DNA from 4 places in the Roseibium sp. M-1 genome. Region 1 is predicted to be linked to each of the others. Evidence: riboswitches for the same ligand, from Rfam matches in the RefSeq annotation. Region 1 holds a riboswitch; each other region holds the start of a gene.

Region 1 (7,569 bases):
CTGCCGACGGTCCTGCTGACACTGGTCACGGCCGTGGCCGGCACCTTGATGCTGCGCCAGCAGGGCCTGTCGCTGCTGATGCGCATGCAGAAGGAACTCGACGCGGGCCGCTCTCCGGGCAATGAGGTCATGCAGGGGGCAATGATCGTCCTGGCCAGCATTCTCCTGCTGATTCCGGGCTTTGTCACCGATGCCATCGGCCTGCTGCTGTTCATTCCGCCGGTGCGCGAAGCGCTTGCCCGGTTCATCATTTCCAAGTCCAACGTGGTCATCGTCGAAGGCGGTACCGGCAAGAGGCGGCCCCAGGACGGCGTGGTCGATCTCGACGAGGCCGACTGGTCGGAAAAGAAGGATGGACCGGCAGGTGGCGACAGCCAGCCGCGCTTCAGCCCCTGGCAGGACGGCTCCGGCGGTGCCAAGCCGTAACAGGCTCGTTGCGGAAACGGAAACCGGTCACCAAGTTGTGACAATTGGTGTATGCGTTCTTTTTACAAGGTATGGTTAGTCTCGCCGCGATTCGATACCGCCCGGCCGAAGCCGGGCGCCGGCCAGACATGAGCTAGAGCATCGTCCGTTCAGGAGAACGCACACAAGATGCTCTACCGCGTTAAGATCGATCAGCTTTTGGACGCTCAACCGGTGCCGGTTGTGCATCCGCTGATCCAGACACGGAACAGGCAATCGGGAATGAGCGCTGTGCGCGTCGACTGGGTGGACACCGCCAAGGGCATCTGCATCGTCTTCGTCGTGATGATGCATTCCGTGCTGGGCGTGGAAGCGGCCGCTGGCGAAACCGGCTGGATGCACGCCATCGTGGCCTTTGCTGCTCCGTTCCGCATGCCGGACTTCTTCCTGATCTCGGGTCTCTTCCTGTCGAATGTCATCGATCGCGGCTGGAAACTCTATCTCGACCGCAAGGTCGTGCATTTCGCCTATTTCTATCTGCTCTGGATGAGCATCCAGTTCGCGGTCAAGGCGCCGGTCTTTATCGACGAACTCGGCCCGCGCGGTGCGCTGGAATTTTACCTCTTCAGCTTCATCGAGCCCTTCGGCACGCTCTGGTTCATCTATATGCTGCCGATCTTCTTCGTCGTCTCCAAACTGGCCCACGACAACCGTATTCCCTGGCAACTGGTGCTCGCGATTGGCATCGTGCTGCAGATCGCGCCGATCGACACCGGCTGGCTGCTGATCGATGAATTCGCCGCCCGTTTCGTCTTCTTCTATTCCGGCTATGTCTTTGCGCCGCAGATCTTCCGGCTGGCCGGATGGGCGCGCGAGCGCATCGGCGTCAGCTTCGCCTATCTGCTCGTCTGGGGGCTGGTTAACGGCGGCCTCGTATATCTCGGCTGGTCGCAGCTGCCCGTCGTTGCCCTGGTCCTGGGGGCTACCGGCGCGGCGGCCATCATCCTCACCAGTGCGCTGATCGTGAAATCGGGCGGGCTCGGTTTCCTGAGGCACTTCGGCGAAAATTCGATCGTGATTTATCTCGCCTTCTTCTTCCCGATGGCCCTGATGCGGGTCATCCTTCTCGATATCGGTCTCCTCGACATCGGCACGATGGCGTTGGTCGTGACCGCCTTTGCCGTCGTCGCTCCGATGCTCCTGTTCTGGCTGATCCGGCGCACGGGCATCGGCTGGTTCCTGTTCCGGCGCCCCGCCTGGGCGTATCTCAGCGGGACGTTTGCAGGCAAACGCCGGACGCAGGCGGCGGAATAGTCCGGAACATGTCCTGACTTCCGCATTGGAAGCCTCTATAAGCCGGGCTGTATCCGCAGCCACGTCGAAAGCTGGCAGCGGATTTTCGTCAGATGAGAGCACGTCGCGAAAAAGTGGATTTCGATTTTCGCAATACGACATGCGTCAAGAAAGAGATAAAGCGGGTCACGTGAGTTCAAATGAACGCGACACGCTTTAAGAGAAAGCGACCGTTTCCAGATGAACCGTATCGTGGTCTGCCGTACCTGCAGGACAAGTGAGCCGGAAGGCGGCGGAGATATGCTGGAAGTGCTGAAGGCGGCCCTGCAGGAGGCGGGTCTTGCGGGCGATCTGTCTGTTGCCACGGTCGACTGCATGGGAGCCTGCGAAGAGCCGGTCTCGGTCGCGTTTCAAGGCGAGGGCCGCGCAACCTTTCTTTTTTCCGGCGTTTCTTTTCCAGTCGATATCGATGATATCATCGCGACCGGCCGGGTGTTCCTCGATGCCGAGGACGGCTGGATCGAGGACGCCCGGCCCTGCGGGCGTCTCCGCTTCTGTCTGCGGGCGCGTATCCCGGCCCTGAAACCCGGACACGGCTGACGTTTATTCGGACCTGATCATCACCGACTTTTTCAGCACGTCACCGTCGATCGCCAGTGTGCTGTGATCGTTGGCGTTCAGCGTTACCTCGACCATGGCCGCGCCTTTCGGCAGGGCGGGCACGTGGAACCAGGGCCCGTAGACCCGGGCGACCTTCTCGCCGTTGACATAGATATGCGCGTGTCCTTCACCAGGGACATCCGCCAGTCCGGCATGAGCCGGTGCGAAGGTGAAGTTTTCCGTCAGTATGTGCAGGTTCCAGCCCGAGACCGGGTCCGGTTCCAGCGAGATGTCCAGCGTCGGGGCGTTGGGTCCCGCGGGCAGCGAGACCAGCATGTCGTGGTTATGGCCGCCTGCATGCGCCTTTGTGTGCTCGGCCGGTTGTCCGGCCGCAGGATCGTTGGGTGCCGGCATGACGTGGTTCGCGGCGTGGCCGGTGCTGTGGTCGTGCCCGTCAAAGGTGACGCCGTTGCCGGCTGCAACGACAAAACCGATGCCACCGCCGAAGATCAGGCCGATGGCAAAGAGAACTAGGGAGCGTTCCATGAGTTTTCCGTTATCACATTGAAAAACCGGGGGAACAGAGGTTCCTCCCGGTTCGTTTCAGTCCGGTGACAGGATCAGGCCGTCTGGGCCGCTTCCGCCCGGGCGCCCTCGCGCTGCCAGAAATAGGCAGCGAAACAGCCGAGCAGCATCCAGGCGGCCATGCCGACCCCAAGAGCCCGGCTGGCAAAAAGCGCACCGATTTCAGTGGGCACCGGCCCGGTGAAGGCATCCGGCTCAGGCGCGCCGACGACATGGGGTGTCAGCAGGAGAATGGCGGCCGCGCCGAAGGCGAGCCAGTTGCGGCCGAAGGCAATCAGCCAAAGGCCCGCACCGGTCGTCACCACCGTCGTCCACCACCAGACCTGCCGGATACCGACATCTGCGGCGGCAACCCCCGGCACTTCCGGCGGCAGCGAGAAAGCCGGCGCGAAGTGGAAGGTCAGGAAACCTGCGAGGCCCCAGATGAGGCCGCTGCGGGCTGTGATCTTCGCATCGCGCATTTCGGCAAGTGCCATTGCCGCCAGAAGCGCGAAGGCATAGCCGGTATAAGTCAGCATGGTGAAGATGACGCTGAGCCCGTCGCGAACGGCGTCGAAGCCGCCGAGATCCTGGTGCGCACTGACGGCGGCCGCGCCGAAATGCACCAGTTCGCCGGATTCATAAAGCTCGGCATGAAGCAGCACGGGCTGCACGAAGAAAAGCTGCAGAAGAGCCGCGATAAGCCCTGCTGCAGCGCCAGCGAACAGGCCGCTGGTCAGCAATCGTGTCAGCATCTTAGTGGCAGGGGAAGCCGGTCGCATGGCGCACGTCGTGTGCCGCGTCATGCAGGGCGCCGGCCTGCACGTGTCCGGTGATGGTGATGATGCCGAGGCCCAGGATCGCGGCGAAAGCCAGCGGCAGGATCTTGGAAACGGAGAGAGTGGCTTTTGAAGTCAGAGCAGTCATGTCGTGTCCTCGTTGCTGTCACACCCGACAGCCGGGGTTGGCCTTTGCCTGGCAGGTCTCCTGGCTCGCGGGTCGCAGCGCCTGACCGCCTTCCCTGCGTCTAACGCAAGTGGCATCGATGGTCGGCACTCTCCGCATACAGTCGCGGGGGCGGCTTCGGCACCCGGCGCCCGAGTTGGGTACGCCGTATCCGAATTCCCTGTTCGTTTCCCGGCACTTTGTGCCGCTGTGGAAAACCAAGCCTTTCCATAATGGCCTATTTGCTTTGCCTGCGAAAGGTCGATTCCGACAAATTCCGTTCCGAAGCGGTCTTGCCGGAAGACGGCACTGCAAATGGCCTTGCCCGCAACCCTCGATGAGGGGGCGCCGATGGCGGTGGACGCAGCCCCGAATTTTTTCCTTTAGGACTTTTCTCAAGGGCGGGCTGCGGGCATGATCCGCGCCATGTCGACGCAAAGCTCTTCCCCCGCCCTCACCGCTGACGACCACCTCATTCTGGTCGATGGTTCCACCTTCATCTTCCGCGCCTATCACGCGCTGCCGCCGCTCACCCGCAAGCCCGACGGGCTGCCGGTCGGCGCGGTCTCCGGCTTCTGCAACATGCTGTGGAAGCTGCTGCAGGAGGGCCTCACCCCGGAAGAAGGCGACGAGCCGACCCATTTCGCGGTGATCTTCGACCATTCGGGGCAGACATTCCGCAACGAGATCTATCCGCAATACAAGGCCCACCGGCCGGAACCGCCGGAAGATCTCGTGCCGCAATTCGGTCTGATCCGCGAGGCGACACGGGCCTTTTCCGTGCATTGCATCGAACAGGAAGGCTTCGAGGCCGACGACCTCATCGCGACCTATGCCGTCCAGGCGGCCGCTCAGGGCGCACGGGTCACCATCGTTTCGGGCGACAAGGACCTGATGCAGCTGATCGGGCCGAAGGTCGGCATGATCGACACCATGAAGAACAAGATCTTCGGTGAAGCTGAGGTTTTCGAAAAATTCGGCGTCGGCCCGGACAAGGTTATCGAGGTGCAGTCGCTGGCCGGCGACAGCGTCGACAACGTGCCGGGCGTGCCGGGCATCGGCCTCAAGACCGCCGCGCTTCTGATCAACGAATTCGGCGACCTGGAATCCCTGCTCGCCAATGCCGGTTCGATCAAGCAGAACAAGCGGCGCGAGAACCTGATCGAGTTCGCCGATCAGGCACGCATCTCGAAACAACTTGTAACCCTGAAGCAGGACGTGCCGGTCAAGGTACCGGTCGGCGACCTGTCGGTGACGGAGGTCGACGGGCCGAAGGCGGTCGGCTTCCTGAAGGCCATGGGCTTTTCGACGCTGACCAAGCGCGTTGCGGAAATGACCGGCGCGGAACTGACCAATGTCGAGGCGGCCGACTTCCAGGTGCCGGGCTGGGATACGCCCGACCACAAGGGCCGCATGGTGGAGCGCGGCGGCGACAGCGCCGGCTCGGAAGCTGCCAGGACGCCGGGCGATGCCGCGCCGGGGAACGACGGCCTGATGGTGCCGCAGACCGTGGCCGATGCCCGCGTCGAGGCCATGCGCGCGATCCCGGTCGATTCCGGCGCCTACGAGACGGTGACAAGCCTCGAGCGCCTGAAGGAATGGTGCGCGGCGGCCTATGAAAAGGGCTATGTCGCCTTCGACACCGAAACCACGTCCCTCGACGCCATGCAGGCCAATCTCGTCGGCCTGTCGCTGTCGACCGAGCCGGGCAAGGCCTGCTATGTGCCGCTTGCCCATGTTGACGGCGAGGGCGATCTGCTTGGTGGCGGCGGCCTGATCGAGGGCCAGATCCCGCTGAAGGATGCTATCGAAGTCCTGAAGCCGATGCTGGAGGACCGTTCGGTCCTGAAGATCGCGCAGAACCTCAAATACGACTGGCTGGTGATGACCCGCCACGGCGTCGACATCGCGCCTTACGACGACACGATGCTGCTGTCCTATACGGTCGATGCCGGCAAGGGCGGCAACGGCATGGACGAACTTTCCGAGCGCTGGCTCGGCCACAAGCCGATCCCCTTCAAGGAAGTCTGCGGCTCGGGCAAGTCGATGATCACCTTCGACAAGGTAGCGATCGACAAGGCAACCGCCTATGCCGCCGAGGATGCCGACGTTACCCTGCGCCTGTGGCTGATCCTGAAGCCGCGGCTGGCGTCCGATCACATGGCGACCGTCTACGAGACGCTGGAACGGCCGATGGTGCCGGTGCTGGCGCGCATGGAAAAGCGCGGCATTTCCGTCGACCGGCAGATGCTGTCGCGGCTTTCCGGCGAATTCGCGCAAGGAATGGCGGCGCAGGAATCGGAGATCTACGAGCTCGCCGGCGAAAGCTTCAACATCGGCTCACCGAAGCAGCTCGGCGACATTCTCTTCGGCAAGATGGGCCTGCCCGGCGGCAAGAAGACCAAGACGGGCGCCTGGTCCACCTCGGCCCAGGTGCTGGAGGATCTGGCGGCCGAAGGCCACGAGCTGCCGTCAAAAATCGTCTCCTGGCGTCAGCTTTCCAAGCTGAAATCCACCTATTCGGACGCCCTGCCCGGCTACATCAACCCTGAGACCAAACGGGTGCACACGTCCTACGCGCTGGCGGCCACCACCACCGGCCGCCTTTCCTCGTCGGAACCAAACCTGCAGAACATCCCGGTCAGGACAGAGGAAGGCCGCAAGATCCGCAAGGCGTTCGTGTCCACCAAGGGCCACAAGCTGATCTCCGCCGACTACAGCCAGATCGAACTGCGTGTGCTGGCCCACATGGCGGACATTCCGCAGCTGAAAAAAGCCTTCGACGACGGTCTCGACATTCACGCCATGACGGCGAGCGAGATGTTCGGCACACCGATCGAAGGCATGGATCCGATGGTCCGCCGACGCGCCAAGGCGATCAATTTCGGCATCATCTACGGCATTTCCGCTTTCGGCCTTGCCAACCAGCTCGGCATTTCAAGGGGTGAGGCGGGCGACTACATCAAGACCTATTTCGAACGCTTCCCGGGTATTCGAGACTATATGGAAGCGACCAAGAAGCAGGTGCATGCCAACGGCTATGTCACCACCATCTTCGGCCGCAAGGCGCATTATCCGGAGGTGAACACCAACAACCCCAACCACCGCGCCTTCTATGAACGCGCGGCGATCAACGCCCCGATCCAGGGCTCGGCTGCCGACATCCTCCGCCGCGCCATGGTGCGGATGGAAGACAAGCTCGCCCATTCGAAGCTCGACGCGCAGATGCTGTTGCAGGTGCACGACGAACTGATCTTCGAGGTTCCGGACGAGCAGGTGGAGGCGACCATCCCGGTCATCCGGGACGTGATGGAAAACGCCTGCGACCCGGCGCTGAGGCTTTCCGTGCCGCTGCAGGTCGATGCACGTGCCGCGGACAATTGGGACGAGGCGCATTAAGGCATCGTGCGTTCAAGAGAACGCTCATGAGAGGCTCAAAAACTCCAAGACCGGCTAGCTTTGAGGCATTCACCCGGATCCGGGTGAATGCCGCGATTCCGGAGCCGCTTAAACCATCGCCAACACCCGCGAAGGGCCACCTGTGCCTCCACGATGTTTGGGCGCGCCAACGATAAGCGTAGCGCCGCTTGCAGGCAGTGCATCGAGATTGGCGATGCATTCCAGCCCCCAGCGGCCGCTTGGAAGCCAGGAATAATGCACGGCGAAATCCTGTGACATGCCGTGATCCAGCGACAGGCTGTCGACCGCGATTCCGACGGCATCGGCCTCTTCCATCAGCAACTGCGTCGCCTCGGCATGAAA
Region 2 (7,569 bases), 2.0 Mb from region 1:
GATCTGGAAGAGAACTACATCTTCGACAGCATCTCCAGCTATGACGGCCTCAAGCCTGTCCGGTCCCAGAACCTGATCGCGGGCGTGAAATTCGGGCATAACGGCTTTACCCTGTCCGGAGACGTCTACCAGACCGACTTCGAGAACTACCGGGAATTCACAAGCTCGACCGTCTACAATACTGATTTCAGGGTTCAGGGCTTCAAGCTTGGGGCCGGTTACGCCTGGGACGACGGGTTCGTAAAGGTTTCCTACTCAAATAGCGATCTGACGGTCGACGGCGACTATGTAGATTCCTACAGCGCCAGCGATGTTGGCGCTCCCATCGGTCAGGTTATCTCGGCGGAAGTCGTTCACACCTTCACCGAATTCGGTGTCACGGTTGGCTCCAGCATCGATGCCGCCCTTGATTACGATGGAACGGAAGATGCAGGTGAAAACTCTTTGCCCGGCTATTTTGTCGCCAATGCCTTTGCCGAGTACAAGCCACGGCAGGTCGCACAGCTGACCTTGCGACTGGAGGCAAACAACATCTTCGATGAAGCTTATGCGTCCCGTTCGACATATGGAGTTGAATACGGCACCGATGTGCTGACGCCGCTCTATGAGCCGGGGCGCTCCTTTCTGCTGAAGGCGCAAGTCAAGTTCTGATTTCGGGACCCCAAGGCTTCTTGAACATTGCACTGGTGGCTGGATTTCTATCGATCCTGCCGCCAGTTTTTTTGGAGATCGCCGTCTGCGGGGCAGAGCCCGGAGAAAGCGCTTTCAAGCATGGTGAAGCGCCACCAGCTTGCCGTCCAGTTCCCGGATCGGCACATCCATGTCGTAGATAGCGGCGAGGGTGTCTTCCCGCATGAAGTCGGCAGTGGGGGCTATTGCGGCTACTTCGCCGTTCTTCAGGGCGATGATCCTGTCCGCGTAAGCCGACGCATAGTTGATTTCATGCAGGACCACGACGATGGTCTTGCCGTGCGTGTCGGCAAGGCTTCTAAGCTGCCGCATCAGGTTTCTGGCGTAATGCATGTCCAGATTGTTGAGCGGTTCGTCGAGCAGCAGATAGTCGGTATCCTGGGCATAGGCCATCGCCACCAGGACCCGCTGGCGCTGGCCGCCGGATAGTTCGTCGATGAAACGTTTGGAAAGATCCGTCAGATCGAACATTTCAAGGGCTGCATCGACCTTTTCGCGGTCGATCTCCGCCGGCCGGCCGAGGTGATGCGGAAAGCGGCCGAAGCCGACCATCTCCTTGACGGAAATTCTGGAGGCGACGCTGGTGTCCTGGCGCAGGATTGCCAGTTTTCGGGCGAGCTTCATCGCCGGGCTTTGGACGACATCCAGCCCGTCAAAGCTGATGCGTCCGGTTTGCAGCGGCAGAAGGCGTGCCATCAGGGCAAAGAGCGTGGACTTGCCGGCGCCATTGGGCCCGATCAGGGCCGTGATGCCGCCTTTTGCGATCTTAAGAGACACGTTTTTCAAAACCGGTGCGCGGCCGTGGTGGAAGCTGACATTGTCGATCTCGATCATGCCCGCGCCTTTCTCAGGATCAGGAAGAGGAACACGAGGCCCCCCAGAAATTCGATCACGATGCTGAGGCTGCCGCCCATGCCGAGCACGCGTTCGAATAGGGTCTGACCGCCGACCAGCACGATGACCGCAATCAGCACCGACGCGATCAGCAGGCTGCCATGATGATGGGTCTTCAGAAGTTCATAGGTCAGAGCGCTCACCAGCAGGCCGAAAAACGCGACAGGTCCGACAAGGGCGGTCGAGGTCGCGACCAGCACGGTGACGAGCGCCAGGCCGACGAACAGTTCACGCCGGTGGTTGAGCCCAAGGCTGATCGCCTGCTCCCGGCCGAGAGCCATGACATCCAGGACATGACGCTTGCGCCAGGCCAGAACGCAACACAGCAGGATGAGGCCGGCCGAGATCACAAGCAGTTCTGTGTCGACGCGGTTGAAGCTCGCGAACATGGCGCCCTGCACCACGGCAAAGGCATTCGGGTCGATCATGCGCTGCAGCAGGCTCGTCAGGCTGCGGAACAGCACGCCGAAGATCACCCCGACAAGAAGCACGCGGAAGAGATCCTGGAGACCGTTGCCGAGCAGGGTGCCGAAAAGTGCGAGCGCAGCGGCCGTGAGCAGGATGACTTCGAAAGCGAACTTCGTCTCCGGCGCCAGGGCGGCATACCCGAAACTGCCAAGCGCAAAAACCAGGCCCGTCTGGACGAGGAGATAGAGCGCGTCGAACCCCATGATGGAGGGTGTCAGGATACGGTTGCTGGTGAGCGTCTGAAACAGAACCGTCGAAAGGGCGACGGCAGCTGCCACCAGCACAAGCGCGGCCAGTTTGGTGCCCCGGAACGACAGGACAAAGCCCCAGTTGCCCCGCGCACCCAAAGTCAGATAGGCCAGGATCGCAAGCAATGCACAAGCGCCCAGGAGGAGGAGTTTCCTATCGGGCATGAGCCGGCCTTGCAAACAGCAGCCAGAGAAAGACACCGGTGCCGACGGCACCGAAGACTGTTGCGGCCGGAATCTCGTATGGATAGCGCAGGAGCCTGCCTGCCACATCGCTTGCGAGAACCAGTGTTCCGCCGGTCAGTGCAACGAGCGGCAGGGTTCTGCGGGCATTGTCGCCATGAAAGCGGCTGACGATGTTGGGAACGACCAGGCCGACAAAGGGCAACATGCCGACCGTAATCACGGTGAAGGACGTGATCAGGGCAACGATGCCCAGGCCGACAACCAGCACATGGCGGTAGTTGAGCCCAAGGCCGATTGCGGCGTCCCGGCCGAGGCCGGCGATGGTGAACCTGTCAGCGTAGAGATAGGCTGCGAGCGCGACCAGGCCGGAGGCCCAGAGCAGTTCGTAGCGGCCCTGAAGAACGCCGGAAAATTCGCCGTGCATCCAGATGCCGAGATACTGGATCAGGTCGTTCTCGTAGGCGATGAACGTGGTGATGGCGGCAATGACGCCGCCATAGATGATCCCGGTCAGGGGCACCAGCAAGGGCTGTGTTGGCGGCAATTTCTGCACAAGAGCCAGGAATATGGCCGTGCCGCCGAACGCAGCACAGCAGGAGACGGCCATCTTCAGGAAGATCGAGCCTGACGGCATCAGCAGCGTCACGATCAGAAGTCCGAGGGCCGCGCACTCACCTGTGCCCGCGGTTGCCGGTTCGACAAACCGGTTCCGTGCCAGCATCTGCATGATGACACCTGCGACGGCCAGAGATGCACCGGACAGAATTGCCGCGCATGTGCGCGGTACGCGGCTGATCAGAAAGAGTTCAAGACCTTCCTTGCTCTGAAGCAGCTCCACAATCCCGACATCCGCAGCCCCGATGGCAAGACTTGCCAGGGTGAGGGCTGTCAGCAGGCCGGCCACCGCGCAGAACCAGATCTGCGCGGAGGAGGGGAGATGGTGGACGTTCAGGCGCAAGGGTCCTTCTACCGATCAGTTGGCCTTGGAAAACGCTGCCGACAGATCGGTCAGGGTTCCAAGCACGGACTGATATCCGCCGGCGGAAATGTAGATCCTGGCGGCGTCCAGGTAGACGACCTGACCGTTTTTCCAGGCCGTCGTCTCCGCGACCAGCTTGTTGTCCAGGGTTTCCCGGGCAGAAGCGCCGTCTGCGCCAACGGCTGCCGCCCGGTCGATGACCAGCAGCCAGTCAGGATTGACGTCTCGGATAAACTCGAAGGAGACCCCTTCGCCATGGGTGGAGTCCTCGATCTCCTCCACCGCCGGGGCGATCCCGAGTTCCGTGTGCAGCCAGCCGAAGCGAGAGCCCGGCCCGTAGACGCTGATCTTGGGGCCGTTGGTCAAAACGATCAGGGCCTTGCCCGCTGCCGCTCCTTGCTGCTTGAACGCGTCGATCGCCTTTGCCAGATCCTGGTCCAGCTTGCCGGCTTCTTCGGCCTTGCCGAACAGAGTGCCATAGGCGGCCAGTCGCGCACGTGCCTGGTCCAGGAGGCCGTCGCCCCAGATGGTCATGTCGATTGTCGGGGCAAGGGCCGAGAGGGCTTCGACCTGGGTCGAGGACCGTCCGCCTGCGATGATCAGGTCCGGCTGCAGCGCATTGATCGCCTCGAAATCCGGTTCGAACAGGGTGCCTACCGGTTCGGCCGCCTCGGCAACGCCTTCAAGATAGTCGACGTAGAGATTTGCCGGAGCACCGGCGATCTCGACACCCAGGGCAGAGAGCGTGTCGATCGCCGCGATGTCGAAAACTGCGATCCTGGCCGGTTGCGAAGGGACCTCTGCCGGACCGCTCGCCGTTTCAATGGAAATTGTGTCAGCCAGGCTTGCCTGGGTACCGAGTGCAGCCGCAAAGGCGAGCGCCACCCAATGGAAATTGCGCATAATGCGTCTCCAGATGTGGACGCCTGGCTATTCCCCTGAAATGGCTGAGCGTATTGAAATTGAATGTGCCGCAGGACTGATCGATCCAAGCGCCTTCGGCCGGTCCGTCATGCCAAATGCCGACGTGGAATTCAACAGTTCTCAGGCGTCAATTGATCTTTCAAGGCTCGACAGGTAGGCCTTGACCCCGGCGACGAGGAACGCACGGACGGCATTTACCAGTGCGCCATTGTCTTCGCCCGCCGCCATTGCTTCCATGGCGTCGACAGATGTCGTGAACATCAGGCCGATCAGCATCTTAGGATGCAGGGTGTTCCGGTCGAGATCGGGCACAGTCGCGGCCAGCATCTCGAACAGTCTGGATATTCCGGGCGCACTGTAATCCTGCGCCTTGACCAGGACGCTCTCCTGTTCAGAGGAAGCCCGCTGGATCAGAAAGATGAACGGGTCCCTCTGTCCGGTTTTCGGATTGAAGCCAAGATTGACCAAGGCATCGAAATAGGCGCAGGTGAGGTCCTCGATGCTCGGAGGAGAGCCGTTGCCTGCATTCTTGACCGCTTCGAGGCGGCCCAGAAGTTCGGTATCCAGTTGCTGAAAGCGGCTCTTCAGAAGTTCCAGAAGCAGGTCGCTCTTGCTGCCGAAGTAATAGTTCACAGAGGCGACATTGGCTTCCGAGGCGTCCGTGATCTCGCGCACGGAAGTGGCCGAAATACCCTTTTCAGCCATCAGTCTTTCCGCATTCAACAACAGGCGCTGGCGTGTCGGTTCCGGCTCCATACTCCCTCCTCGGTTGGTCTGGAGGATGTAGACCGAAAGACGGGAGAGTTCAAACGTTGTTTGAAAAAGAGAGCCTGTTTCCTTTCATGTGTCAGGACGGTCAAAAAGGGGGCTCCAATCCGGTCGTTTATCTAATTTGCAATTTGATCCCAAAAGCCGCCAATCGTTCCGACCGCAATTTGTGAAGCCGTCGCCGTCAGCGATCACTCGGGTGATCGATGAATGTTATGCCGCGATAGTCCTTGCGGAAGCGGCCGAAGTCGCTGAGTGCCGGGACGACCTGTTCCAGAAACAGGCGCCCCACTTTCGTTGAGCCGCCCGGGAAGGCGACGCAGCCGTCGATGGCACCGGCCTTGGCCCAGTCCTTTATCGCGGCGACGGCATCGGTGGGCGTTCCAACAACCAGCCAGTGCGCCGATCCGATGACTTCCGGCCATAGCAGAAGGTCTTCAAGCGCCGTTGCGCGGGAAAATGACAACGTCCGGATCAAGCGCGACGATTGCCTCATAGTTCGGTTCGCTCTGGGTCTGCCCGGTAACAGCAACCGAGCCGTCCTCGGGCCAGTAACCCGGTTCCTTGAGACCATCAGCATCGAGACCGACAAGGGTTTCGACCCCGGCCACCGCGCGGACGAATTCGCCGTTATAAGCATTGAAGGCGACGATCCGGCTGACCGGGTTTTCGAAGGTGACGGTGACATCGGTTTCGTCGGTCACCGAGATTGGATCAGCCAGGGCAGCGCCGGTCACACCGGCCAACACAAAGACGGCCGCAATGGCCAGGCGAACGTGGCGAAGGTCCGGAACCTTAATTCGGCCGGACAGATTTGAAGAAATGGTCGTGAGCAAGTGTCCCGTGCTCCAGTTGCGGCGAAGCAAACGGAGACGGGTATGACCCATGGCCGGCCAGGTAGCCGGGATCGGTACACCTTCGGGTGCAAGTCATGAGACCCTCCTCCAGGACACCCCGCCCGGGTTTGATTGAACAAGCGCCGGCAGGTCTCCTGGCTTGTGGGTCAACACGCTCCCCGGCCTTCCCAGATCCGTTCCGGTCCAGTGGCCAGCTTGAGGGCGCTCTTCGCTTACAGTTGCGGGGACAGCTCCGGGTTTGCGACGTGCTCAAGCCTCCGCCGTGCACCGGATTCCCTTTTCATTCCTTTCGGAAACCGACGGCTCTTTGTGCGGGATTCCTCAAGACTAGTCAACGGCAGCATAAGGAAAACAGGCAGTGCAGACACATGCGGCCGGCCCTGGCGTTACTGGCAGTATTCACAGTAGGGCATTTTGGCGTTTGTCTTCTGAGCGCCCCTCTTTTCGGTGCTACCGGTTCCCCCCGGGTCAAGACGGCAACCCGGCGTGGCATTTAACGAAATATCTCGATGTCGTATCGGCGGGGCCAATTCCCGTTCTTTCACCTTCAGGACGGGAGTGAAAGAGAACCCCCGCAGATAGGCAGACCCTCAGGCCAGCATGCCGAAGAAGCGATCCAGGTCGTTGCGCAGGTCGCGTTCGTCCTCCAGTCCGATGCTCAGCCGCAGGATGATGCTGTTGTTGCGGGGATGCGGGGGCACGCGCGACGCAGCGACGTTCATCGGGGCGACCAGGCTGCGCGTGCTGCCCCAGGACGAGCCGATGGAGAACACTTCCAGCCCGTTCAGTGCGGCGTCGAGTTTCGGTCTGGCCGTCTCCGGGAGGACCACGGAGAAGACGCCACTTGATCCGCTGAAATCGCGTTTCCAGAACACGTGACCCGGGCTGTCCGGCAACGCGGGAAACAGAACTTCGCCAATGCCCCGGCCTGAAAGCTCGGTGGCGAGACCGGTCGCCACGCGGCCCACATGAGACAGACGCAGGGCCATCGTTTCCAGCCCGCGCAGCACAAGCGACACGGCATCCGGTGCGACCCCGATGCCCAGCATCCGCATCGTGTCGCGCAGCCGGCGGCGCAGATCCGGGTCGGCAACGGTGACGGCGCCCATCAGAACATCGGAATGACCTCCCGCGTATTTGGTCAGCGCCTGGGCCGAAAAATCGATGCCGTGTGCGAGCGGTTTGAAGAGCAGCGGCGTTGCCCAGGTATTGTCGATGCCGGTCAGAATGCCGCGCGCGCGGGCCACGGCCGCAATGGCGGGAATGTCTTCCACTTCCATCGTCGTCGAGCCGGGTGACTCGGTCCAGATCAGGCGCGTCTGCGGGCGGATGTGCTCCTCGATCCCCGCGCCGATGCCGGGTGGATAAACGGACCAGGAAATGCCCATGGGTTCCAGAAGGTCACGGCACAGGCCGGTTGCGGGCGGGTAGACCGTTTCGGGAAGGAGCAGGTGGTCGCCCGGCCGGAGCACGCTGAGGAAGACAACGGATATCGCCGCCAGCCCCGAAGGCAAAAGCACCGTCTTCGCACCGCCCTCCAAGGCACTCAGCTGAG
Region 3 (7,569 bases), 3.3 Mb from region 1:
TTCCGCCGGAACGGCACGCTGACCCTGGCAGACGGCACGCTTGCCGGTGCCGATATCGATCTGCCTGCTTCGCTGCGTTTTCTGACCGGCACGCTGGAGATGCCCCTCGAAACGGCGCTTGCCATGGCCACCAGCGACCCCGCCGATGTGCTCGGGCGTCCGCTCGGGCGCCTGGAAGAAGGCTATCCGGCGGACTTCGTACTGTTCAGGGAACAGTTCGCGGTCGAACATGTCTGGATTGCCGGGGAAAGACTGGCAGGAGCCTGATTTTTCAAGAACTTTCAGCAGACGCGGCTGATGTCATGCGTCCTCAACTGATCTGTTTGTCTCATGCGCAGATGCCAATCGTCCTTCCAATTGTCGAAGACCGGGAGATTGGCCGCGCAGGTTCGTTTTCAACGGGAGACCCGGATCAACAGTTGCCTCTGCCAGCGCAGTTTCACACCAAGCAATTGTACCCTGCCTGAGCTCGAATTTTTGCGTTGTTGTTGGTGGACCTCTCGAAACCCATCAACTTCAACCATCGTGGCTTTACCATAATCGGTGAAACACTGAAATTTTGTGGGGAGTTCTTCCCTGCATCCCATTGCCGCAAACACACGTTTCATTTTGAATATTTTTTACGAATTACCAGCCCACGAGAGAGTCGGCAGACGTGTAACGCCTCCACAGGGTGACAGCGAAAAATCGATACTGACAAGGAAACTGCACAGCCCTATCGCCCGAGAAAGCTGTACCGGGGACTCATAAGAGGAAAACATGCATGTCTTCCACTACGCTTAATGTCTCGCTCTCAGATACGCTCCATACAAAGCTTTCCGGGCATACGACGGTTCAGGCCTGGGCTGTTGTTTTCGGTCAGGGAATAACAACACCCAATTTCATCTCCATTCTGGATGCGACAGAAGCAACCCCAACCGCGATAGAATTGTCGAACGACCTGATTGGTGGGAAAGTCTATTTTCTGATTCAAAGTGCCGAAAACAGTGAAAACAAAGGCGAAGCAAATTACATACCCGACGTAATTACCGAAGAATCCGAGTTGAACTGGTTCAACGGGCAAAATTATGGATTTCGTCTCGACAGTTTTGAGGTAACTCTCAGCAACAATCCCGCGGATGCCGGCAATCTTACCTCTGTGAATGGGTTCGGTTTGCCGATGGGGCTGACTGTGAAGTATTCAGACGGTCAGAATTCTCGCGGTTACAGTATCTCTGGCTCAGATCTCTTCACGAAATTCGCCAATATCGGGGCTTCCGGCAGTACAACCGTATACACATACTCGGATGCAGGCAGCGCTCTGTATGGTCAGAACCAGTCCGCTCTATCGCCCGCTGAAACACTCGCGATCTACCAGGATCCTGACGCACCCGGTACGCCACAGCCCTTCGCGGCTTCCGATTGGGAGGCCTATGTCACGAGCCTTCTGAGCGTTCAGCCAAACGACATCATATTGGACGGCTTCTTCAACGGGGCGGCCGATGCCAACGGGGTCTATCATCAGGCCGGATACTTCGCCTATACGCTGGAAGGCGTGGAGTCGGATGACGGCGATTATTTCTGGCTGTCACCGACCAGCTCCAGCCAGATCAAAGGGTACATCAAGATCACGTCTGCGGATCTGCAGAACAGTATTTATTCGACCCTCGGCAATGTCGGCGTATTCACATCGAAAACAGATGCCGATCCTTACCGGATACTGGACCACGCAGCCTTTTCCGGTCACCCCGAATGGACCATGAACTCCGGTGAAAACAACCAGTGGGGTGCTGTTCTGACCCAGCTGGTGACTGGCTTTTCGGCGAACTATTTCGGCAACACGGGAGCGTCGGTGAACCCTTCGGTGACTGAAGGGATCGATCTGAACAAGACCTATAACTGGGATCCGACCTATGCCTTTGGCGGAAACCTGAAGACCGCGGCGACCTATTCCGGAGATCCTTACGCGGAGATCTTGTTCAAGAACTCCAATTCCTATGGTTTCGGCTATTCCGACAATGTGATGCAGCACTTCGACAATGGAGATCCACTGATCTCCGTCAGCAACAGCGCTCAGATCGGCGGCACTTGGAACGTCAGTGAAATCGACCTGACCATCTTTGACGATAGCGAAACACCAACCGGCTATATTACGCCGGCCGTGAACAACTATCTGGCGCCGCCTGTTGCCACGCCGGTCTATGAAAAGGCTGATACGGCGGGCGCAAACAACATCACACTCAATTTCTTCAACACCAGCATGATGCTGGCGAACGAATCCGGGGAAACGAGCCCGTATGTGGCTTTAAAGGTCAAGTCCACCAAAGATGCCCATGCTCCGGACACGTTGATTGAGTTCAGTGGAGCTGGCGATAAATTCTGGGGCAACTGGACGATCGCCAGTGGCCCGACGGGATTTGTCGTGACAGCACCCACGGTGGCAGGGCCAACGCCTGGCAGCATGACCATCACCGGTCTGCCTTACTCGGAGGCAGGCTCATACTGGTTCCAGATTGTTGTCGGCACGGGGGACGCTCAAAAGACGTTTAACCTCTATGCCAGAATGGAAGAGGGGAGCAGCGGGCTGGAGTTTGTAAACCCGCTCAACGATGCCACGAACGTCCAGATCGACGGCTTGGCGCAGATCGCCGCTGCCGCGATCGACGGCTCGGTTGTCCCGACCTTCTCGGTCAATTTCCTGCATGGCACGACGTCAGCGATCGACCCGTCCCTTCTGACCTACAATCCCGACAATACGTTCCAGACAGCGCCGTCGACACCCATTGCCGGGCGACTCGAGGGGGGCACGAATTTTGTCGCCCTCGACGGGCAGGTAAACCTCAACACCAACACCATCACGACCTCGTTCGGGAGCGTCGCCTTCGGCTGGACGGGCCTCAACGTGACCGCGGCAGACTACAGCGACTGGCTGAAGGCTGAGACCAACAAGATCCAGGGCCTCAACTACGCCACGGTCGAAGTCAAACTGGGCGATGTCGTCATTCACCAGTTCTCGAACACGCAGGCCGACATCGACGGTCAATGGCAGACATCCGCTATGCAACTGGGCGACGGGACTTACACGGTCACGATGACGGAATATACCGAGGGCACGACGCTGGACAAACTCGTCAAGGCGGGTGTCACCAGCACGGTGCTGACTGTCGATGTGGATCTCCAGGAAGGCACGCTTGAACTCAAGGACGGCGGCAAGTGCCTGGGACTGACGGATTTCGGCATTGGACCCGACGACCAGGAATTCGGCAGTTGGATCTCCTTCAGCGTCTTGCAGGCGGCCGGCAACAGAGATGGCGACACCATCCTGCTCTATGTGAAGGATGCGGAAGGCGACTACGTTTCGAGAGAGGGTGTCGCAGGCTCGGACGTCTCGTTCGAGCAGTCGGTTCGAGGGTCGCTATCCTCAGTTCATGCCGACGATCTGAGCCTCCTTCTGGTCGGCAGCCAGACGGTTTACCTTGAGGCAGACCAGACCCTTTGTTTCGCGATCCTCTCCGGGAATGGTCAGATCAATCTCGATCCGGACATCCAGAACCTTTCGACCTCGGAAAACACGATCCTGGGCGTCGGCGAATTCCAGATCGTCGCCGAGGTCGAAAATGGGCTCTCCCTGCTGGAACTGCTCGCGTCCGCGCAACGCACCTTCAACCAGGAATTCATTTTCCTGGAACACGGCACCGAGGTGACGGTCAACCTCTCGGGCAGTTGCGGCAATACCAACCAGATCGGCTTTGTTCGCCTGTCACTGGATCCGGAAACGGGGGACCCGTCGAGCGTCGGCGGCGTCGACTACGGCAACACGGAGGAATTCCGGCAGTCCCTCCGGGACGAGGTCGACGGCGGTTTTCTGCTGGAAGGCGGCGGCGGTACGTTCGGCTTTGAGGATACCTGGGTGGTTGACGGCGAAGACGGCTTCTATGCCCCCGTTCTCTTCACCCAGACGGGCAACGTCTTCTTTATCGGCGATGCACACGACGGCGGTTATGAATATATCCGCACATTCGGCACAAACACATTTGGATTCGAAGACCTGTCGGCGTCCGAAAACTCCGATTTCGACTACAATGACATGGTTCTGAAGATCAGTTTGTCAGATGACGTGCTCTAACAGTGTTGTCAGTCCGCTTGCAGGGCTGCTGAGGGCAGCTTGAGGCTTTTCAAGACCAGGTTGCCGAAGATATTCCATGCAAATACGCACTCGGTGTACCCTATCGACAAACGCGTAACGTGCGCCTGGAGGACCCAGAGCTTCTACAACTCAATGATTTCTTGGATTTAGAAGAGAGTGGTGATGGCTCCCCAGGCCGGACTCGAACCAGCGACCCAGCGATTAACAGTCGCTTGCTCTACCAACTGAGCTACTGGGGATCACCACGCTCGGGGCCAGCGTGTTGCCGCCCCGTCGATGGAGATGCGTATATCAAAGGCTTGATCCGTTTGCCAAGCCCCTCAAGGCGTTTTTTTCTCCGCTCTGGCGTTTTTTTGGAGCCTATGTGGAAAACCCGATATTTTTCAGACCGATAGAGGTTAGAAACGGCCTGTAAAACGCTGCGTTTCCAGCACTTTGATACATCGAAACAGCTCAACCATCCGCAAAGCTTGCAAGGATGCGGCCGGATAATCAGGTGTTTGCGCGGGATCGGGCGCAGTGTGCTTGCCGAACGAGTGAAAAGAGCGGTGCTTGTGTGCGCCTCAAGATCCGGTTAGGAAGGTCCTGACGGTTCCGGAGAGGGCGTGTGCCCGGTCCGGATGAAACGGGAATCCGGTGCGGAGCTGATTGCTCCAGATCCGGAGCTGCCCCCGCAACTGTGAGCGGTGAGCGGCTGCACGAAAACCACTGGCTTGAAACGAGCCGGGAAGGGGTGCAGACGCGATGAACCGCAAGCCAGGAGACCGGCCGTCGCAGGAACAACCCTTGGGGACCGTCGGGTGGACGGCCGGGAGACGGATTTGACTGATCAACACGGCGCACGGACCGCCCTGGTCCTCGGCGGAGCCCGCTCCGGCAAGAGCCGGTTCGCCGAACGGCTCGTGGAAGAGACCGGTTTTCCGAAACTCTATGTCGCGACCGGCGCCGCCCATGACGCGGAAATGGGCAAGCGCATCGCCTTGCACAGGCAACAGCGTGGCGACACCTGGAAGACAATCGAGGAACAGACCGACCTTGCCGGCATTCTTGCCGCCGAAAGCCGTCCGGACCGGGCCATTCTCGTCGATTGCCTGACGCTCTGGCTCTCCAATCTTCTCTTTGCCAAAAGGGATCTTGCCGAAGAAACCGCGCAGCTCTGCGCGGCGGTGCCCAGGCTTGCCGGTCCTGTTGTTTTCGTCTCCAACGAGGTCGGCATGGGCATCGTGCCGGAGAACCGCCTCTCAAGGTCGTTCCGCGATGCGCAGGGCCGGCTCAATCAGGTTATGGCCGGGGTCTGCTCCAAAGTGGTGTTCGTTGCCGCCGGCCTGCCGATCCTTCTGAAACCCACCTCTCAACCGGATATCAGATTATGACTTCTTCTCAACAGTCGGGCCGGAAAATCCCGGCAACCATCGTCACCGGGTTTCTGGGCGCGGGCAAGACCACGCTGATCCGTAATCTCCTGACCAATGCCAACGGCAAGCGGATCGCGCTGATCGTCAACGAATTCGGCGACATGGGATTCGACGGTTCGCTGGTGAACGGCTGCGCCGATCCGGATTGCGCCGCCGAAGAAGTGGTCGAGCTGACCAACGGCTGCATCTGCTGCACTGTCGCCGACGATTTCCTGCCGACCATGGAAATGTTGCTCGCCCGCGACAACCCGCCGGAGCATATCGTCATCGAAACGTCTGGTCTCGCTTTGCCGCAGCCGCTGGTGCGCGCCTTTTCCTGGCCGAGTGTCAAACCGAAGGTGACCGTGGATGGTGTCGTGACGGTTCTGGACGCAGCCGCGCTCGCCGAAGGCCGCATCGCCCTTGACGAAGAGGCTTTGGCCGCGCAGCGGGCCGCCGATGAGGCGCTCGACCACGACAGTCCGGTTGAAGAGCTTTTCCATGATCAGCTCCGCTGCGCGGATCTGGTGGTGCTGAACAAGGCTGATCTCGTCGCCGAGGATGTTCTGAAGACCGTTCACGAGCGGATTGCCGCGGATGTGCGCCCCGCCGTACATATCGTCTCTGCCGAGAAGGGCACGCTGCCGATCGAGGTCCTGCTCGGCCGCGAGTCCGCTGCCGAAGACGACATGGCCCTCCGCCACGAGCATCATCACCATCATCACGACGATGACCACGACCATGATCACGACGATAATGACCATGACCACGATGACGACGACCATCATCATGATCACCACCACGACCATCATCATCACGACGATTTCGAAAGCCATGTGCTCGAAGTCAGTGCCTTTGCCAGCCTGAAGGATGCGGAAGCTAAGGTGCTGGAAGCCATGGCGCTGAAAGGCGTGCTGCGCATCAAGGGTGCGGTTCGTGTCGAAGGCAAGGCGGCGCCGGCCATGGTTCAGGCCGTCGGGCCACGCGTCGAAACCTGGTTCGCGGCAGGGGCGGAAAGCGCCGGCAAGCTGGTTGTGATCGGTCTCAAGGGGCTGGATCTTGCCGGTGTGCGTTCGCTGCTGGGCGAATTGAGCGCGGCCGCCTGAAAGCAAGAAGACTAAACGGAATACCGGAAGAAAAAGCAGCTGATGCATATTCTCGCCAGCCAGACGCGCCGGATCGACGACGGAGGGGACGCGGTCGATCTCGGCCAGTCCCCGGCCGACATCCTGTTCCTGTCGGCGGCCGATACCGAACTCGGCAGTTTCGCAGCAGCGCATCACCGGTCGGGCGCGGGGCGGGCAAGCCTTCGTCTCGCGAACCTGATGGCGTTGTCGCACCCCTATTCGGTCGACCTTTATGCCGAAAAGACGGTCAGTGGCTCGAAGCTGGTGATCCTGCGCATTCTCGGCGGTGTCGAATACTGGCGCTATGGTCTGGAACGCATCGAGGAAGAGGCGCGGGCGCGCGGGATCGACCTGATCGTCGTTCCAGGCGATGACAAGTGGGACGAGGACCTGACGTCCCGCTCGACGCGGCCGACAGCCGAAGTGCACCGGTTCTGGCGCTATTGCGTCGAGGGTGGTTCGGAGAACTATGTGAACGCGCTGACCTACGCGGCCCACCTCATCGGCAAGGCCGAGGACCCGGCTCATCCGGTGCCGCTGCCACGGGCCGGGATCTATCTGCCGGGGCACATCGCCCCGGGGCTGGACGATCTGAAGGCTTCCTGGAGCGACATAGCGCGTCCCGTCGCCGCGATCGTTTTCTACCGAGCGCTGGTGCAAGGTTCGCAGACCGCCCCGGTGGATGCGTTGGTTGAAGCACTCGGCGAGGCAGGCGTCAACGCGCTGCCGGTCTATGTGTCGAGCCTCAAGGAAGCCGAATCCGTTGCCGTTCTGGAGAACCTGTTCGAGGCAACACTTCCGGATGTCGTTCTGAACGGCACTGCCTTTGCTGTCTCCAAGGCGGGGACCGCGCATCAGACGACACCACTCGACCGGCCAGGCAAGCCCGTATTGCAGGTGGTGTTTTCCTCGTCCTCGAAGG
Region 4 (7,569 bases), 2.7 Mb from region 1:
ACCGTCAGAAGACCGAGGAACAGCCCCGTATGCAGGAGAGCCAGAATGGCCCCTGCAGCACCGCCGGAAGAAATGCCGAGAAGGTGTGGATCGGCCAGGGGATTGCGCGTGACGGATTGCAACGCGGCACCGACAAGCGCAAGACCGGCCCCCACAAGCCCGGCCAGAAACGCCCGCGGGAAGCGCAGCTCCCAGACGATCGCCTCCCGCCCGGAAGACCAGTCAGGCGTCACCAGATCCGGCCAGACTTTGTTGGCTGCAATGCCGAGCACCGTGCCGGCCGGGACATTGACTGCCCCGACCATGACCGCGACCACAATCGACAGAACCAGCAGCAGCAGGCCCGCCGGCGCAAGGCCCCAGCGGCTCGCGCCGAAACGCAAGGGCGCGCGGTCCTCCGGGTCGTGCCGGGTCACCTTCTGCAACAAGCTTATTCTCCCCAGAAACCGTCGGCGAGCTTTTGCACGGCCTTGATGTTGCGCGGGCCCGGCGTCGCCTCGACATACTCGAGCACGACGAAGCGATCGTTCTTGACGGCTTCGATCCCGGCCAGCGCCGGGTTATCGCGCATGAACGCGCGTTTCTGGTCCGCTGTCACCTCACCATAATTGACGATCACGACCACGTCCGGATTGCGCTCGACAACGGTTTCCCAGTCAGTCGTCGCCCAGCTCTTTTCAAGATCCTCCAGCACGTTGACGCCGCCGGCGGCCTCGATCAGCGCTGTCGGCATGGCGTAGCGGCCTGCCGTGAACGGCTTGTCCTCCCCGCTGTCATAGACGAACACCTTGAGTGGCGCTTCATTGCCGGGAAGTGAACTGCGGATACGATCAAGCTCCAGTTTGTAGGACCCGACCAGATCATAGGCTGTGTCCTCCACAGCGAAGATACGGCCGAGGTTCAAGAGGTCGTTATACATATCGTCAAGCGAGGCCTTGGCCTTGCTGCCGATATGAATGCAGCTTTCGGTTAGTTCGTAGACCTTGATGCCGAAGGGCTCCAGCGTCTCCGGCGTCACTTCGCCGCCAACCTTCATGCCGTAGTTCCAGCCTGCGAAATAAAAATCCGCGTCGGCACCGATCAGAACCTCTTTCGAAGGATATTTCGACGACAGCTCCGGCAGTTCGGCCACACCGGAGCGCATCTGCTCGTCCAGCGTCTTCCAGCCGGAAATGCCGGTATATCCGGCCATCCGGTCGCGCAGTCCGAGGACCAGCATCATCTCAGTCAGATTGACGTCGTTCGATATGGCGGCCGCCGGGACGCTGTCGAAGGTGACATCCCGGTCGCAGCTCTTCACGGTAACCTGCGCAAAGGAGGTCCCGGCATAAAGAACCGCGGCAAGGCCGAGGGCTAACTGTTTCATGGCATTTCTCCAGGATCAAAGATGGAAAGTCAGATGAGGGCGTTCGCTCGCGGCAAGGAGTTCCCTTTGCACGCGCACCCCGTAGGCGTGTTCGATATGGGCCGGCGACAAAACCCTGTCCGGCGCCCCATAGGCAACGCTCCTGCCCTTGTGGAGCAGCAGCAGCCGGTCGCAGACGCCGGCCGCGAGGTTGAGGTCGTGCAGGCTGGCGACCACCGTGATGTCGAGACTGGCGATCAGGGCCACGATCTCCAGTTGATGGCGAATGTCGAGATGGTTGGTCGGCTCGTCCAGGATCAGGAGCTGCGGTTCCTGCGCAAGGGCACGTGCGACCATCACGCGCTGACGTTCGCCACCGGAAAGCGTTCCAAAGGCGCGGGCTGCGTAGGGCAGCAGGTCCATGCGCTCCAGAGCATCCGCAACTATTTCCGCATCCCGTTTGCCGCCCGAGGCAAAGCCGGAACCGTGCGGCCGCCGGCCGAGCACCACGATTTCCCTGACACTGAGGGCGAAATCCGTCGGTTGCTCCTGCAGGACGGCAGCGACCTTGCGGGCAACCGCGCGCGGCGATTGCCGCCAGATATCGGCGCCGTCGAGAAGAACGGCACCGCTCGCCGGACGGTGGAAGCGGTAAAGCAGGCGCAGCAGGGTGGACTTGCCGGCCCCGTTGGCACCGGCAATCCCGAGCACCTGTCCCGGCCCCAGATCGAAGCTCAGAGGATGGAGCACCGGTTCGCTTCTGCCCGGCTTCCAGCTTACCTCCCGCACCGAGAGCGCAGCACCGCTCATGACAGCGCAGCCTTGCCGGCCTCGGTCACGATCACGGCTGCAGGAAAGTGAAAAGGTGGAACCCCGCCCATCTTTTGAGCCTTTTCCTTGCTTCGGCTTCGATCCGTTTCCGCCAACCGCTTGCTTTCGGCAAAATCAACGAGCGCATCGATATCCGCCTGCGGATCAACGTCCCCGAACAGGTAGATTGCCTTGTCCGTTGCCCGGAACGCGGCGATGCAAGGCCGTGAACAACCGGCGAGCCCGGCTGTCCCGGAGATTTCGAACCCATCGCCCACGAAGGGAGACGCCATCGACATGGCTTCCTGAAGACGCCGTAGCAGCCGGTATCCGGGCAGGCACTGCGTCCCTCTGTGCCGGCAACTGGTGCAGACCTCGATCCGGTGCTGGCCGCAGGTCATGGTCTGCCTTCTTCCGGCATGGAATCGGCTCGCTCGACAACCTTCGGCAAAGCCGGTTTTCGGCCCCGTCGCGGATGGGAAGCTCTTCTGAACGAACTGATCGATCCCTCCCCGGTGCGCGAAAGCTCATTCAGCGTCACCACGTTCCCCTCTGTCGTCGAGGCGAACGGGACCTGGCAGCCATTCGGGCGCATGGCCCTGACCACGCGGTCGCAAAGACTGCTTGCCCGTGTGGGAAGCTCATGGAGATCTTGTGAATTGCTTGTCCGTTTCCGGTTCATATCGCCCTCCGCGATTGCGCGGCGTGGCGGAAAACCGAATGTCAGTCTGTGTCAGCAGGTGCCGATAAGCCATGTCACTCGCTCCTCCGGGACACCCCGCCCGGGTTGAAGTTGAAGATGCGATGGCAGGTCTCCTGACTTGCGGGTCGAAGCTCGCCTGATCCTTCCCGGGGTTTCCCCAGTGGCGCTTTCAGGTTCGCTCACCGCTCACAGTTGCGGGGGCAGTCACGGATTTGGCGCTTGTCGGCAAACCGCACCGTGTTCCCTTTTCATCCCGATCCAACGTGTGGAATCGGGAACCATCTCCTTTTGAGTGACTGAAATTGAAGGAGCTGTCAATTGGTCCGGACGGATCGAGCAAGAGGTTTGCCTCAAAATGCTGATTGGCCATTTCCCGGAAGGTACACGGGTGCGGAATGTCTTCGTCTGCAGAATTGCCCGCCAAGTCGTCGGCGCGATTGGGTAGCATCTTTACAACCTGTGGACACCGTCGCAAGTTCCGGCTAATTCAAACGAATTGATTTCATCAGGTTCCTGGAAGGACATCTCGTTCTTTTCCGGATGCGCCGTTTTCACCTAGATCGACATGTCTGTTTCCGAGTATTTCCTGGCCGTCGCATTTATCGTTCTGTTCGTGCCTGTCCGGTGGATCTGGGTCGCAATCACACTAAGCTTCTCGCTTCTCGTTGCCGCGAACCTGTTGCCCCGTTCACTGCTCCAACAACTGGATATTCCGGGAAGCGTCGCCCTGACGCAGTTTTTGCTTGTGGCCGCCACGGCGTCTATCCGGCTCGGAATCGAGCGCTGGCGGAACCGATGACGCCGGCCGGATTCAGACGGGAGGCATGCCGTTGCACATGTTCTGAAGATACATCCAGCTTCGAAAATCCGGCTACCGATGCTTTTGTTAGCGCGTTATGAAGGCTGTAGGCGGGATCTCGAACTTGCATGTTTCACCAAGCTTCACATGCGGAACGGCCTTCATCAACACGGCAGGCCGCCAGGATGCTGCTCAAGGGCGCAGATCCGGACAAACTGCCGATCAGAGAAATTTCCGCCAACGCAGCGACCCTTTACATCAAAGCCGCCAACAAGGCGCCGCCGAAACTGCTGCTCAAGAACGCCAACAATCAGATCGACCTTAAGTAGGACCGGTGACTGCACGGCGCGCTATTTCTTGCCGACGCTTCCACCAAGTTCCTTGATGTTCTCCCGGTCGACCAGGCTCCAGGGCATGCCGGCGTGACGGTGGATCCTCTTTCCGAGCTTCGGATAATCGGCGACGTCATGCACGAGCCGCTCGCCAACGACAATGCAGCGCAGTGTTTCCTGGCCGTTGTTGCGGATAGTATGCGCCAGGCCTCCCTTGCGGTAACCGATGAAGTCGCCGGTGCCGATCGCGATTTCCTCGTCACCTATGACCGCGACCGCCTGTCCCGACAGCACGAAAACACATTCATCCTCATGGTAGTGACAGTGAAATTCGGTCGTTTCCCGGCCTGGAGCCACCTCGATGAGATGGAAGCCGAATCCCTTCAATCCGGTCGCATCGCCAAGGGATTTGTTCAGACGCTGTGCATTGGGATTGAGAAAATGGGTCTTTTGCGTACCTTCCATGGCTGCGATGTCGGTTGCAGTCAGAAGGTAGGTTTCGGTGGGCATGGTGAGGGTCCTTCGGCGCGTGATCCAATACCGGCAACAGATCGCGAAGTAGCCGTTTCGTCCAGTGCCCCAATGCAAGACAGCAGGTCCCTCTCCCTGGCAACGCCTGGCCACAGCGAGGTGCCGGAACCCGGTCACCAGACCTCGATCCCGGCACTTTTCACCTCTTGCCTTCGGCTTTCAAAACTCCTACCTCGGGAGCCATGAAACAGGATGCCTTTCCCCCGCGCGCCGAAGCGCGCCCCGTCACCCATGAAACCCACGGCATAACCCGCCAGGACGACTACGGCTGGCTCCGGGCGGACAACTGGCAGGAGGTCATGAAGGACCCGTCCGTGCTGGACGCCGATATTCGTGCCTATCTTGAAGCGGAAAACGCCTATCACGATGCCCAGATGGCACCGACCAAGGCTCTCCAGGAAAAGCTCTTTGCCGAAATGCGCGGCCGCATCAAGGAGGACGACAGTTCGGTTCCCTCCCCCGACGGCCCCTACGCCTACGGTCTGAGATATGAGACCGGCGGACAGCAGCCGATCTTCTTCCGAACGCCCCGCGACGGCGGCGCGGAAACCGTGCTGCTGCACGGCGACAGGGAAGCTGAGGGCAAGGCCTATTTCCGGATCGGCGCCGTCAGCCAGTCGGAAAACCACAAGCTTCTGGCCTGGGCCTATGACGACAAGGGCTCGGAATTCTATTCGATGCGGTTGCGCGATATCGAAAGCGGCACGGACCTGGACTATCGCATCGAGGACACCGGCGGCGGCGGCGTCTTCTCCGCCGACAGCCGGTACATGTTCTACATCCGTCTCGATGCAAATCACCGCCCGTCGAAGCTGTTCCGGCACGAGATCGGCACCGATCCGGCAAGTGACGTTCTGGTCTACGAGGAGGAGGATCCCGGCTTCTTCATGGGCGTCGGCAAGACCCAGTCCGGCCAGACCATCGTGATCGACATTCACGACCACGAAACCTCGGAAGTCCGCATGATCCCGGCGGATAATCCGACCGCCGAGCCCGTGCTGGTCGCTCCGCGCGAAACCGGCATCGAATACTCCATCGAGGATCACGGCGGTACGCTCTATATCCTCACCAATGCCGGGGACGCCGAGGACTTCAAGATCGTCACCGCGCCGAAGGACACCCCTGGCCGCGAGACCTGGACCGATCTGGTCGACCACAAGCCGGGCCGGCTGATCCTGTCCCACTGCGTCTACAACACCTTCATGACCAGGCTGGAGCGTGAGGACGGCCTGCCCCGCATCGTCATCCGGCGCCTTGCGGACAACATCGAACACGCCATCGCCTTTGACGAGGAAGCCTATTCCCTCGGCCTCGGCGGCGGCTACGAGTTCGACACCAATACGATCCGTTTCACATATTCCTCCATGACGACGCCTTCGCAGACCTTCGACTACAATGTCGAGACCCGCGAACGTGTGCTGCGCAAGGAACAGGAAGTACCCTCGGGCCACGAAGCGTCCGACTACGTCACCCGCCGTCTGCATGCGACGGCACCAGACGGCGAAAGCGTGCCGGTGTCCGTGTTCCACCACAAGGACACGAGACTCGACGGTTCGGCGCCGCTGCTGCTTTACGGTTACGGCTCATACGGCATCACGGTGCCGGCAAGCTTCAACACCAACAGCCTGTCTCTGGTCGACCGGGGCTTTGTTTACGCCATCGCGCATATTCGCGGCGGCAAGGACAAGGGGTTCCACTGGTACAAGGACGGACGGCGCGAATACAAGAAAAACACCTTCAGCGATTTCATCGCGGCGGCCGATCATCTGGTCGACGAGAAATACACCTCCCACGACCGCATCGTCGCCCAGGGTGGTTCGGCCGGCGGCATGTTGATGGGCGCGATTGCCAACCTGGCACCGGAGAAATTCGGCGCCATCATCGCCGAGGTACCGTTTGTGGACGTGCTGTCAACCATGCTCGACGACACGCTGCCGCTGACCCCGCCGGAATGGCCCGAATGGGGCAACCCGGTCGCCGACAAGACGGCATATGAATACATCGCCTCCTATTCGCCCTACGACAACGTGACGGCCAGGGACTATCCCGCCATCCTGGCGCTTGCGGGCCTGACGGATCCGCGTGTCACCTATTGGGAGCCGGCAAAATGGGTTGCCAGGCTGCGCGCGACTGCGACCGGCGACAATCTCCTGATGCTGAAGACCAACATGGAAGCCGGCCATGGCGGCGCTTCCGGACGGTTCGACCGCTTGAAGGAAGTCGCCGAAACCCAGGCTTTCGCGCTGCTTGTCACTGGCAAGGCGTGACACCTGACCAGCTTCAAAATCGGAAAGACACCGAACCAGGCCCGGCAACGGGCCTGGTTTTTTGTCGAGGCCCCAAATTCGACGATACGGCAGGAAATGAGAGTTCCGGGTTGAACGCAACAATCGCAAAGAATTTCAAATAAACCGGTCCAAATAGAACGTGAAATCACTCTGTTAATTTTTTATCGAAACCAAAATATTTCAGACTTTTCATGAACTATATTTAAATTGAACAACATCATCCGCCTCACCAGTTCAATGTTTCCAGATCAGATCAAATATATCTGGAGATTAAAACTAATGGTGAGGAGACGTCATGAATATCCAATTGAAGCCTGGCGCGGAAATCTTCGACATTGAAGACCTGATGGATCGGCATTTCGAGACGCTGGAAAACAATTCAGTCCGGAGCGGACCGGCCGGTCCGCCGGGACTTCCCGAAACCAAGTTTAGCGGCGCAAACTGGCTGGAATTCGGCGCTGGAGACAACCTGCCCTTTCTCAATCTCGATCCCTATGATCTGGCCGGCAAGGGCGATCTGCCGGACTTTTCGATCAGCAGTCCGGATCCGGACTATATCAACTGGGAGCTTGGCGGCACGCCGGACCAGCTTGAGCTCGATGTCGGAGTTTACAACGCGACAATGGTTTCCGATGAGGCGCGCGTCCACGTCGATGAGTTATCGGAGACCCGGGTCACCGAGATCCAGTACAGTCACTTCAACGGACAGAAGGTTGCCATCGAGTGGCAGAACGCCACGGCTCATGAGGTCAGCGGCAGCA

What was found. Region 1 has a riboswitch for cobalamin ahead of ACX3M4_RS18095 (CbtB domain-containing protein). Riboswitches for the same ligand answer to the same signal wherever they lie in the genome.
Region 2: another riboswitch for cobalamin. It lies ahead of ACX3M4_RS27185 (hypothetical protein); the one in region 1 lies ahead of ACX3M4_RS18095 (CbtB domain-containing protein).
Region 3: another riboswitch for cobalamin. It lies ahead of cobU (bifunctional adenosylcobinamide kinase/adenosylcobinamide-phosphate guanylyltransferase); the one in region 1 lies ahead of ACX3M4_RS18095 (CbtB domain-containing protein).
Region 4: another riboswitch for cobalamin. It lies ahead of ACX3M4_RS00600 (DUF1636 family protein); the one in region 1 lies ahead of ACX3M4_RS18095 (CbtB domain-containing protein).

The regions. Positions count from the first base shown of each region.
Region 1 covers NZ_CM137257.1:4,003,253-4,010,821, reverse strand. The annotation lists gene ACX3M4_RS18120 (FxsA family protein) at 1-426, shown strand, start outside; gene ACX3M4_RS18115 (acyltransferase family protein) at 688-1,719, shown strand; gene ACX3M4_RS18110 (DUF1636 family protein) at 1,939-2,298, shown strand; gene ACX3M4_RS18105 (hypothetical protein) at 2,302-2,844, opposite strand; gene ACX3M4_RS18100 (CbtA family protein) at 2,919-3,644, opposite strand; gene ACX3M4_RS18095 (CbtB domain-containing protein) at 3,619-3,789, opposite strand; cobalamin riboswitch at 3,823-4,045, opposite strand; gene polA (DNA polymerase I) at 4,222-7,206, shown strand; gene ACX3M4_RS18085 (cyclase family protein) at 7,315-7,569, opposite strand, start outside.
Region 2 covers NZ_CM137257.1:6,036,593-6,044,161, forward strand. The annotation lists gene ACX3M4_RS27150 (TonB-dependent receptor plug domain-containing protein) at 1-651, shown strand, start outside; gene ACX3M4_RS27155 (iron ABC transporter ATP-binding protein) at 766-1,524, opposite strand; gene ACX3M4_RS27160 (iron chelate uptake ABC transporter family permease subunit) at 1,521-2,465, opposite strand; gene ACX3M4_RS27165 (ABC transporter permease) at 2,455-3,438, opposite strand; gene ACX3M4_RS27170 (siderophore ABC transporter substrate-binding protein) at 3,460-4,368, opposite strand; gene ACX3M4_RS27175 (TetR family transcriptional regulator) at 4,510-5,145, opposite strand; gene ACX3M4_RS27180 (hypothetical protein) at 5,342-5,623, opposite strand; gene ACX3M4_RS27185 (hypothetical protein) at 5,595-5,993, opposite strand; cobalamin riboswitch at 6,122-6,330, opposite strand; gene ACX3M4_RS27190 (trans-sulfuration enzyme family protein) at 6,605-7,569, opposite strand, start outside.
Region 3 covers NZ_CM137257.1:739,090-746,658, forward strand. The annotation lists gene nagA (N-acetylglucosamine-6-phosphate deacetylase) at 1-267, shown strand, start outside; gene ACX3M4_RS03420 (hypothetical protein) at 764-4,105, shown strand; tRNA gene ACX3M4_RS03425 (tRNA-Asn) at 4,290-4,365, opposite strand; cobalamin riboswitch at 4,701-4,913, shown strand; gene cobU (bifunctional adenosylcobinamide kinase/adenosylcobinamide-phosphate guanylyltransferase) at 4,948-5,499, shown strand; gene cobW (cobalamin biosynthesis protein CobW) at 5,496-6,626, shown strand; gene cobN (cobaltochelatase subunit CobN) at 6,669-7,569, shown strand, end outside.
Region 4 covers NZ_CM137257.1:116,284-123,852, reverse strand. The annotation lists gene ACX3M4_RS00615 (FecCD family ABC transporter permease) at 1-383, opposite strand, end outside; gene ACX3M4_RS00610 (ABC transporter substrate-binding protein) at 431-1,366, opposite strand; gene ACX3M4_RS00605 (ABC transporter ATP-binding protein) at 1,382-2,155, opposite strand; gene ACX3M4_RS00600 (DUF1636 family protein) at 2,152-2,556, opposite strand; cobalamin riboswitch at 2,945-3,156, opposite strand; gene ACX3M4_RS00595 (hypothetical protein) at 3,424-3,657, shown strand; gene ACX3M4_RS00590 (hypothetical protein) at 3,786-3,986, shown strand; gene ACX3M4_RS00585 (cupin domain-containing protein) at 4,008-4,499, opposite strand; gene ACX3M4_RS00580 (S9 family peptidase) at 4,703-6,787, shown strand; gene ACX3M4_RS00575 (hypothetical protein) at 7,104-7,569, shown strand, end outside.